Regions from separate parts of the Massilia phyllosphaerae genome, predicted to be linked through region 2. Evidence: predicted binding sites of a transcription regulator. Region 2 holds the regulator's gene; each other region holds the start of a gene.
What was found. The regulator FNR, encoded in region 2, switches genes on or off when oxygen is low (the NO sensors DNR and NnrR bind a similar motif). The targets are predictions, from matches to a motif close to TTGATNNNNATCAA.
Positions count from the first base shown of each region.

Region 1: a site for FNR is predicted at 1,395-1,408, ahead of U1H99_RS11635 (universal stress protein). Genes of this name have one in related genera too.
Region 3: a site for FNR is predicted at 1,791-1,804, ahead of U1H99_RS07600 (hemerythrin domain-containing protein). Genes of this name have one in related genera too.

Region 1 is NZ_JAXSQX010000002.1:790,092-793,360, reverse strand. Features, by position in the region: gene U1H99_RS11645 (universal stress protein) at 1-297, opposite strand, end outside; gene U1H99_RS11640 (universal stress protein) at 315-854, opposite strand; gene U1H99_RS11635 (universal stress protein) at 864-1,325, opposite strand; gene U1H99_RS11630 (MaoC/PaaZ C-terminal domain-containing protein) at 1,437-2,306, opposite strand; gene U1H99_RS11625 (branched-chain amino acid ABC transporter substrate-binding protein) at 2,439-3,269, shown strand, end outside.
Region 2 is NZ_JAXSQX010000005.1:437,110-440,378, forward strand. Features, by position in the region: gene U1H99_RS20740 (formate dehydrogenase subunit alpha) at 1-427, opposite strand, end outside; gene U1H99_RS20745 (formate dehydrogenase) at 442-645, opposite strand; gene U1H99_RS20750 (TorD/DmsD family molecular chaperone) at 654-1,307, opposite strand; gene fnr (fumarate/nitrate reduction transcriptional regulator Fnr) at 1,587-2,354, shown strand; gene U1H99_RS20760 (GNAT family N-acetyltransferase) at 2,487-2,969, opposite strand; gene U1H99_RS20765 (TraR/DksA family transcriptional regulator) at 3,135-3,269, shown strand, end outside.
Region 3 is NZ_JAXSQX010000001.1:1,687,336-1,690,604, reverse strand. Features, by position in the region: gene U1H99_RS07605 (DUF349 domain-containing protein) at 1-921, opposite strand, end outside; gene U1H99_RS07600 (hemerythrin domain-containing protein) at 1,025-1,624, opposite strand; gene U1H99_RS07595 (winged helix-turn-helix domain-containing protein) at 1,840-3,117, opposite strand; gene U1H99_RS07590 (exonuclease SbcCD subunit D C-terminal domain-containing protein) at 3,254-3,269, shown strand, end outside.

The DNA of each region.
Region 1 (3,269 bases), on a different contig from region 2:
GATGGCCTCGCTCGGCGGCAGGCCGGTTACCAGCAGGGTTTCGCAAGGTACGCCCGCCTCGCCGGCGCGGCGCCGGACGTAGGCGACCGCATCCTGTCCCAGCTGCTCGCGCTCCTGGCGCCAGGCGTCGTGGATAGGTGCCGCCAGGCCGAGCTCGGGCGCCATCACATATGGCGGCGGGCTGGCGTGGACGCCGACGATGGTCCCCTGGCCGAGCGTGGCCAGGCGCAGCGCCGCTTCGAGCGCAACGGTCGAGCGTTCGGTACCGTCGGTGGGAACCAGAATGCGGCGGAACATCGCAGCCTCCGGCACGGTCAGGCGCTGCCCGGCCTGGGCCGCAGCACCATTACCGGCACCTCGGCGCCGGCCAGCACTTTTTGCGTCTCGCTGCCGGCCAGCAGGCGCGACAGCCCGCGGCGGCCATGCGAACCCATGAAGATCAGGTCGCAGCCGTGGTCGCGCGCGCTGTCGAGGATGGCGTCGCTGGCCGAGTGCGAGAACACGGTCAGCGGTGTGCATGCGACCCCGGCGCCGGCCGCGGCGGCGCTGACGCGGCGCACGTTGCGTTCGGCCCAGCCGCGCAGCGCTTCGCTGGCGAGGTTCGGATCGACCGCCATCGCGGCTTCGGCCGCGGCATAGGCCGGGTAGGTCTGCGCCACCGACAACGCCACGATCTCGGCGCCATGCACCCGCGCGAACTCGACCGCCGCATGCTCGGCCACGGCCGACACGTCCGAGCGGTCGGTCGGCACCAGGATCCGCTTGTATCGCGGTACGCCAGCATGGCGCCCTGGCGCCATGCCCGCCATGCTGCCGGTCGCGTTCCCGGCCGGCTCATCGATCGGATCGGCCACGGCACTTCCTCAGCGGTGCACCAGCACCGGGATGGCGCTGTGCACCAGTACTTTCTGGGTTTCGCTGCCCAGCAGCAGGCCACCGAGCCCGCGCCGGCCGTGCGAGGCCATGACGATCAGGTCGCAGCCCAGGCGCCGCGCGCTGTCGACGATGGCCTGCCACGGCTCGTCCGACACCGCCTGTTCCAGGGTGCAGGGAACGCCGGCTTCGCGCGCGGCGCTGTCGACGTCGGCCAGCAGGCGCCGTCCGCGCTCTTGGCTGGCGTCGGCGTACTGTTCGGCGGTGTCGCCGATCATGTCGGGGTCGGTGCTCAGGACGTGGAATGCGGGCGTGGCGGTGAAGCCCACTACGTCGGCGCCGACTTCGCGGGCGAAAGCGACGCCGGACAGGATCGCGCGTTGCGATGCCTCGCTACCGTCGGTCGGCAACAGGATGCGGCGATACAGTGGATTGTCGAGCTGCGGGCTCATGTGCAGGCTCCGGTGCGGGAGCGCATGGCCCCGATGCAATCAGCATGACAAATATGCCGATTGCATCGGTTGACCTGGATCAAACGCTGGACTGGCCCGCCGCGGCGCAGTTCAAGCGTCGGCGGCGCCCAAGGTGAAATGGCCTTCGGCCACGGTGCGTTCGCCGCAGCGTACCGCGAAAGTGCCGCCGTGCAGGTCGGCGCCGAGCGCCAGTTCGTTGCCGAGGGCGGCCGGGGCCTTGAAGCGGGCGTCCAGCGCGGCCAGCGGGCGGCCGCCGGCGCGTTCCAGTTCGGCGCAGGCGCGCCCCAGCGTGTGCATGCCGTGGATGATCGGGCGCTTCATGCCCATCAGGTTGGCCGACCAGCGCCACAGGTGGATCGGGTTCCAGTCGCCGGACAGGCGGGCGTAGGCGCGCCCGCTGGATGCCGCCAGGCGCCAGGCGGCGATCGGCGGCAGCGAGGTGTCGGGCGGGCGCGTCCGGCCATAGCCGCCACGCCCCCCGCGCACCACCAGGTAGGTGCTGCGGCAGGTGAACACGGTGCTGCCCTCCTGTTCGCCGAGGGTCTCGAGGGTGGCGTACACCGCGCCTTTCTCGTTGGGCGGGCGGATCGCCACGGTGGTGTTCAGCGCCAGCGGCAGCGCCGGCTGGTGGGGCGCGCCCAGTTGCAGGGCGTTTTCGGCATGCACGGTGCCGGCCAGGCGGAACGGGAATGCCGGGTCGAGCATGGTCGCCACCTGGGCGCGCTGCGCCAGCAGGTAATAGAAGGTCAGCGGGATGGCCGACGGCGCTTCCGGAACGGGAAAGCCGAGCGCCTGGCGATAGCGTTGCACCCAGGCCGGGTCGATGGCGTCCAGGACGAAGGCACTGCGCGGGGTGCGCGCGCCGGAGGTGCGGCGCCGGCGGCGGAACAGGCCGCGCAGCAGGGTGAAGGCGTTCAGCGTGGGCAGCGCTCTAGGAGGCGGCGGGTGGTCTGCGGACATCGGTGCGGAAGGAGAGGCAAAACCTGCATTGTGCCTGAAACCGGCAGTTGCCCCGGAATACTTGTGAGTTACGACCAAGCACGGTACCCTATCGGTTTGGCATAAAGAATCACTTAATTAGATGAGGATGGAATGAAGAAGCAGGTGTTGTTGATGGCGGCGCTGTCCGCCGCAGGGTTGGCGAACGCCCAGGAAACGGTACGGATCGGCCACGTGGCGGCAATGACCGGCCCGGTAGCCCACTTCGGCAAGGACAGCGAGAACGGCGTGCGCATGGCGATCGAAGCCCTGAACGCGCGCGGCGCCACCATCGGCGGGAAGAAAGTGAAGTGGGTGCTGGTTGGCGAAGATGACGGCGGCGATCCGAAACAGGCGACGGCCGCGGCGCAGAAGCTGGCCGATGCCAAGGTGAATGCCGTGATCGGCCACGAAACCTCGGGCACCACGATTCCCGCCTCCAAGATCTACCACGATGCCGGGATTCCGCAGATCTCGGCCTCGACCACGTCGCCGAAATATACGCAGCAGGGCTTCAATACCGCCTTCCGCGTGGTCGCCAACGACATCCAGCTGGGCCAGGTGCTGGGCCGCTATGCCGCCAAGACCATGGGCGTCAAGCGCGTTGCCGTGATCGACGACCGCACCGCCTACGGCCAGGGCCTGGCCAACGAGTTCAGCAACGGCTTGCGCCAGCAGGGCGTGAACGTCGTGGCCAAGGAATTCACCAACGACAAGGCCACCGATTTCGCGGCGATCCTGACCCGCGTGCGCGCCGCCAAGCCGGACCTGGTGTTCTTCGGCGGCATGAACGCGGTGGCCGGGCCGATGCTGCGCCAGATGAAGCAGCTCGGCCTGAACGCGCGCATGATGGGCGGTGACGGCATCTGCTCGGACGAGATGCACAAGCTGTCCGGCGGCACCATGGCCGACGGCCAGGTGGTGTGTGCCGAAGCCGGCGGCGTC
Region 2 (3,269 bases):
GCTTGTCGCCGATCTCGTTGATGGCCTGGTCCCAGGAAATGCGCTCGTACTTGCCGTTCACCAGCTTCATCGGGTAGCGCAGGCGGTGCTCGCCGAAGCCGTGTTCGCGCACCGACGCGCCCTTGGCGCAGTGGGCGCCCATGTTGATCGGCGAATCGAAGGCCGCTTCCTGGCGCACCCAGACGCCGTTGCTGACCACCGCCTCGACCGAGCAACCGACCGAGCAGTGGCTGCAGACGGTGTGCTTGATCTCGGTCGTCGGTTCGGCCTGCACAGGCTCGGCGGCGGTGGCCGGCTGCATCATGTTCAGCGGCAGGTGGCGCGCGAGTGCGCCGGCGCCGGCGGTGACGCCGGCCCCGACCAGGAAGCGGCGGCGCTTGGTGTTATTACCTGAGCCGCTGTCGCGCGATGTTTTCACCAGGGTCATGACATTTCCTCGATTTACCAGTACGCAGCGGTGCGGTAGTAGTTACGGATGTGTTCGGTCTCGTGGTAGCCGCGCGGCTTGGCCGGGTCCGGCGCCGGCACGGCGGCCGGGGCTTCGGCTTCCTTCGCACCGGCGGCGGCGGCCACCGCCAGCGCACCCAGGGGCGCGGCCTTCAGCAGGCTGCGTCGGGTGAAGTCGGGTTTCTGTTCCTTGTCCATGTATGTCCTCAGGCTGCAATCAGGTCATCGGCATCCAGCACCGAAAAGGCCTGGGCTTCGATCGACAGGAAGGCGTCGGCCACGGCGGCCACGACGCGGTAGAAATTCGCCCCCTCGGCATGCGCGATATCGGCCAGGCAGGCCGCATACCAGGGGCGGATGTGCGCTTCGAAAAACTGTTTCTGGACCAGCAGCGGCTGCCGGCCGACGCCCGGCGCGCCCTGGATCAGCACGCGCATGGTCTCGCACAGCGCGCCCAGGTGATCTTCCGACTCGCCGGCGCCGGGCGCGCGCGCCAGGCGCAGGCGCGCGAGGTCGTGGCGCAGCTGGACCAGCGGCACGTCGTTCAGGTGGCCGGTGAGATAGAAGGAACCGAAGGGATTCAGCAGCGGGTTGCCGGTGCTCAGGAACAGCAGCGCGAACTCGTCGGACGCCGCGCCGGCGTCGACCACGCTGGCGGCTTGCGTCAGCTTCAGCCAGGCATCTTCCAGCGCGAACTCGCCGGCGGCAGAGACCGGCTCCGACTCGGCCAGGGCTGCCAGCAGGCCGCCATCGGGTGGCACCAGCAGCAGGCGCGCCAGCAAGGCATAGAAATCGGCACGCGCCTGGTCCTCGCCGCCGAGCGGCAGGCTAACGGATGCGTCTGGCTGCTGAGGAACCATGGTTCTCCCGTTAATAAATTCTTACGGAAAGTGTAGACGCTCGTAAGGACGGAACGCGCACGGTTGAACCGCCTTGCATGCGCGGCCGGTTTACGTGCCAGCGCGTGCCCGCCGCATGCATGACGACAGGCAACGCCAGCACGCCCGTCCAGCGAACGGGGGGCACACGCTCGCTAGACGTGGGCGTCCAGGCCGCGCAGCGGCTACAAGGCCTCGAATGCATTGGGTGGCAGAAAGTGAACAGCTATAATGGCGGGGTATTGACGGCCCTTACCTCCCATGCGCTCCACCGAATTCCCTGCCATCGAGCAGCCGCTGAACGTCCAGGCACTGAAGGCCAAATGCTCGGCCTGCAGCATGCACCAGCTGTGCCTGCCGATGGGCCTGGAAGACGCCGACATGGAGCGCCTCGACCAGATCATCGGCCGCCGCCGGCGCCTGGTGCGCGACGAGCGCCTGTATGCGATGGACGAACCCTTCCGCAACCTGTACGCGGTGCGCTTCGGCCACTTCAAGACCTACCAGGTGAACGCGGCCGGCGCATCCCAGATCACCGGCTTCCAGATGGCCGGCGAACTGCTGGGCATGGACGCGATCAGCGGCGACCGCCACCACTGCGACGCGGTGGCGCTGGAAGACAGCGAAGTCTGCGAGATCCCGTTCGCGCGCCTGGAAGAGCTGTTCGGCCAGGTACCGGCGCTGCTGCGCCACTTCCACCGCATCATGAGCCAGGAAATCACGCGCGAGCAGAACGTCATGCTCTTGCTCGGCAACATGCGCGCCGAGCAGCGCTTTGCCGTGTTCCTGGTCAACCTGTCGTCGCGCTACGCCGCCCGCGGGTACTCGCCGACCCGCTTCCAGCTGCGCATGTCGCGCGAGGACATCGGCAATTACCTGGGACTGACCATCGAAAGCATCAGCCGCCTGCTGTCGCGCTTCAAGAAGACGGGGCTGGTGCAGGTGGACAAGCGCGAGATCGTGCTGCTGGAGCCGGCTCGATTGCAGGCGATGGCGGCGGGCACGGCGCAGTGCAGCCCGATGGCGTAAGAGCGCCTAACAAAACCTTCAGGGCAAGAGATGCGGCTTGCCGGCGTATCGCCGCAGCGGCGGACCGCGAAGACAGTAGGCCGGGTCGGCAACTGCTCGGCGCGACGATGCAACGCAGTCATGGAGGTTTTGTCAGGCCGCTCCAAGCCGTTTTTCCATCTGCAGCGCCCGAATCGCGATCCCGCTGCGGTGCGCGACCAGCCGCTCGCGCAGCGCGCGGAACCCGGCGCGCTCGTAGAACGGCACCGCATTCAGCGACGCCGACAGGAACAGCCGGTCGAGGTCCTGCGCGCGCGCCATCGCTTCCAGTGCCGCCAATAAGGCGCGCCCGATGCCCTGCCCGTGCGCGCCGGGATCGACGAACACCGCATCGACTTCGCCGGTCTCGGCATCCAGCACGGCATAGCCGAGCAGCCGGCCCGCGTCTTCCGCGACGATGCCGCCGCCGGCCCGTACCAGCAGCGGCATGGTGGCCGGCGGCGCGGCCGCGGACCAGGTATCGATGACTTCGGGCGGATAGTGGCTTGCGCAGCTGCTCCGCACGGCACGGGTGCGCAGCGCCCAGAGGGCCACGAGGTCGGCTTCGGTGGCTGGGCGCTGGGATGGCATGCTCATCGTCTGGCCTCGTACGCTATGGGTGCCGATCAATCTATCACGGCCTTCAAGCCAATCCAACTTCCGCGCGCGTGCGCGCCTCCCGGCAGGCATCGGCTAGACTGTTATCAAGACAATCAACAACGCGATCAACAACGCGATCGATAACGTACCAAGGACTTACCTATGCCGCCAATCTCACCGGAACTCCACGAAGAACTCGGCAAACGCCTGCGCCAGAGCCGCGAAGACATCCTCGCCACCGTCCACGCCCGTACCGACGGCGACACCGACGACCGCCCGGCGATCTCGCCGAATGCC
Region 3 (3,269 bases), on a different contig from region 2:
CGCGCGGGTATCCTCGCGCTCCTGTGCCAGGGCCGGCAAGGCTTTCCATTCCTTGCGCAAGGTGTCGGCGTTCAGTTCGGCCACCGGTTTGCCTCCCTGTAGTTCGAGGAAGGCGCTGCGCGCCGCCAGCGCGCTTTGCCCGGCTTCGATCGCGTGCAGGCTGGCCAGCAGTTTCTGGTGCTCGACGCCGAATTCGGCGCCCAGCCCGCGCGGCAGCGAGGCGTGTTCGGGCGCCTGCAGGGCCGCGGCCTGTTCCTGGGCCAGCACCTCGAGGCGCGCGGCCAGTTCGGCCGCCGGCAAGCTGCCCGCGGCGACGCCGGCCGACAGCTGGCGCAACGCCGCCAGGCGGTCGATCATGGCACGCTGCAGCTGCACCTGGGCTTCGAGACGCTGGCCGAGAGCGGCGCGCACGCCCTGGAACGCTTCCTGCAGCTCGGGTGCGGCGATGACCGCCCATTTGCGGTCGAGATCGGCAACGTGGTTAGGCGTCAGCAACGCGTCGTTCAGCAGGGACCGGGCGCTCTCGAGGGCAGCCTCGGCGCGCCGGTGCTCGGCTTCGTGGTGACGGTGGGCATCCAGGCGCGACTGCATCAGCTTGGCGACGCGGCGGTCGGTATTGCGCATCGCCGTATGCACGCGCTCGAGGGCGGCCGGGCTGTGGACGAACTCGGCGGCGGTGAGCCGCAGTTCGGAGAATTCGCATTGCAGTATGAATTCCACCGCGGCAGCCTCGTCGCCCCCGACCTGGCCCAGTTTCTCGGCCTGCTGCGCGCGCGCGGCGGTGGCGGAAGCCGAAGCGGCAGAGGAAGCAGCCGCACCCGACGGCGCAGCGGCGCCCGAAGCGGACGGCTGCGACCCCTGTCCGGCCGGCTTGTCGCCGGACTTGTTATCGCCCGGCCGCTTGAATAGGAACTCGAACATGATGAAATCGCACTTCCAAAATCGCCATCATAGCAAGAAACCTGATGGCTTCGCGCCACTCGGCTGGCGTGTGCGAACAACACGTCGGCGACCTGCGTACGGATTAGTGGACAACCGACAAGGACGTGACGTGGCGTCCCGAGCCATGGGTGTCGTGGCCGAGCAGCCCGGGCGTGGCGTATTGCCGCTCCGGCACATTGCGCCGTTCGCGCGCGTAGGCGTCGTGGGCCAGCATCTGGTTGGCGATCGCGAACCAGGCGGTGTCGCCGACCACGCTGCGCGCCAGCGGAAACAGTTCGTGCTCTTCGCGCTCGAGACGGTGGCGCAGCGCGGCCACGCAGCGCTCGACGGCATCGCAGAAGCGTTCGCGCAGGACCGGGCGGTCGGGCTGGGCGACGCAGGCTTCGGCCACGTAGATCGCTTCCGCGGCGTTGCGGCTGAGCTGGTCGAGCTCGTGCAGCAGGCCGTCGGCGGCGCCGGTATGGCGGCGCAGCGCCGGCACCAGGAATTTGTCCAGCTTGCGCCAATGGCAGCTGTCGTAGATCTGGCGCATGCTCGCGCACAGCTGTGCGGCCCGGCCCAGGGCCAGGGTGTTGGTATCGCCCGGCAGCGCATGCAAGTCCTCGACCAGCGATTGCAAGGCAGCGCGCACTTTGGTCTGTTCGACCGACAAGGCAACGAGGGTATAAGTCGACGTCAGCATTCTGTCTCCGCTCAGTCGTCTCTCCAAACGCAGCGCCGCCGCACGGTGGGCCGGCACGGGGAACTGAATGGGAAGCGTTGATTTTGGCCAGGCCGGACTTTGTCGTTGATTTCTTGTCATCGGCCTGAAGAAGTACCAAGTTTAAGGAGGGGCGCCAGGGCGGCGTTTGATCTATATCAAACCCATGCCCCTGCCGGCCGCACGTCAGCGTCGCGTCAGGCTGCTGCCGACGTCGCCTGCACACTCATCCGTACGGGCTGTTGCCCAGCCGGCGCGGCCCGGTCCAGCGCGGCGCGCAACAACGGCGCAAAAGCGACAGGTTCGGCGTGTACGAGCGTCACTTGCGCACAAGCATGCCAGCAGGCGCAGCGGGCGACCGCCGCCGCGATATCGTCGGCCAGGCGGGCGCTGATGCGTATGCCCGGCTCCAGCGCCAGCGCCTTCAGTTCGAACACGCCGGCCTTGCGGTGCGCCTTGGCGTCGACGCGGCCGACCAGCGCGCCGCGGCGCAGGATCGGTAGCGTGAAATAGCCGTAGCGGCGCTTGTCCGCCGGCATGTAGCATTCCAGGCGATAATCGAAATCGAACAGTTCGAGAGCGCGCTTGCGGTCCCAGACGATCGGGTCGAAGGGCGACAGCAAGCTGGTCGCGCTCGCCGCCAGGGTGCGGGCCGCGGCCTGCTCCAGCAGCGGCGCGTGGTCGGGGTGCACATACACCGGTTCGCGCCAATTTTCCACCTTCGCGCGCAGCAGTTCGCCGGCCTCGTGCAATGCATCCAGGTCGACGTGCGGCGGCCTGGTGCGGTGATAGTCGGCGATCCAGCCCGCCTTGGCCAGCCCGAGCGCCTTGACCGCGCGCAGGGCGAACTCGCGCCGCACCGTCTCCATCGGCGGCATGCGGCTGTCGTCCCAGCCCGGCAGCACGCGCTCGGCCAGGTCGTAGATGCGATGAAAATTCCGGCGCCGCGCGATCATCAGCACGCCGGCCGTGAACAGCACTTCGAGCGAGCGCTTTTCCGGCTTCCAGGCCCACCACCCGCCGGCTTGCCCATCGGTGCGTTCGAAATCGGCCGAGCGCACCGGGCCGTGCTCGCGGATGTGGTTCAGCACCCGCTCGACCACGTCCGGATGATCGCGCAGGAAGCCTGCCGCATACTTCCAGCCGAGCGAACCGGGATCGATCATGCGATGCCGGTACAGGCCGTAATCCTCGATCGGAATGAAGCAGGCCTCGTGCGCCCAGTACTCGAACAGTTTTCCTTCTTCAAGCAGGGCATCAAGCCAGCACGGATCGTAGTCGCCCAGGCGGCTCCACAGCACCAGGTAGGGGCTGCGCGCGACCACGCTGATGGTGTCGATCTGCAGCACGCCCATGCGCCGGATCGCGGCCAGCACGTCGTCCTTGCTGGCGCGGGCGCGGCTGGTTTGTAACATCCCCTGGGCAGCCAGGTGCAGGGCGCGCGCGGCGCCGATCGTCAGGACGGGTTCACTCATTCATCAACACTCAATGCACGATTGTAATGAGCATTTTGACACCATCCCGTATTCGCCCGAGAACTTTTTACAGCCGCTTCCGGTCTGCGCTATAGTAAGCGGCTCATCCACGCTCCAGACTCGTTCCTTCCACCCCATGCGGCTGCTGCACA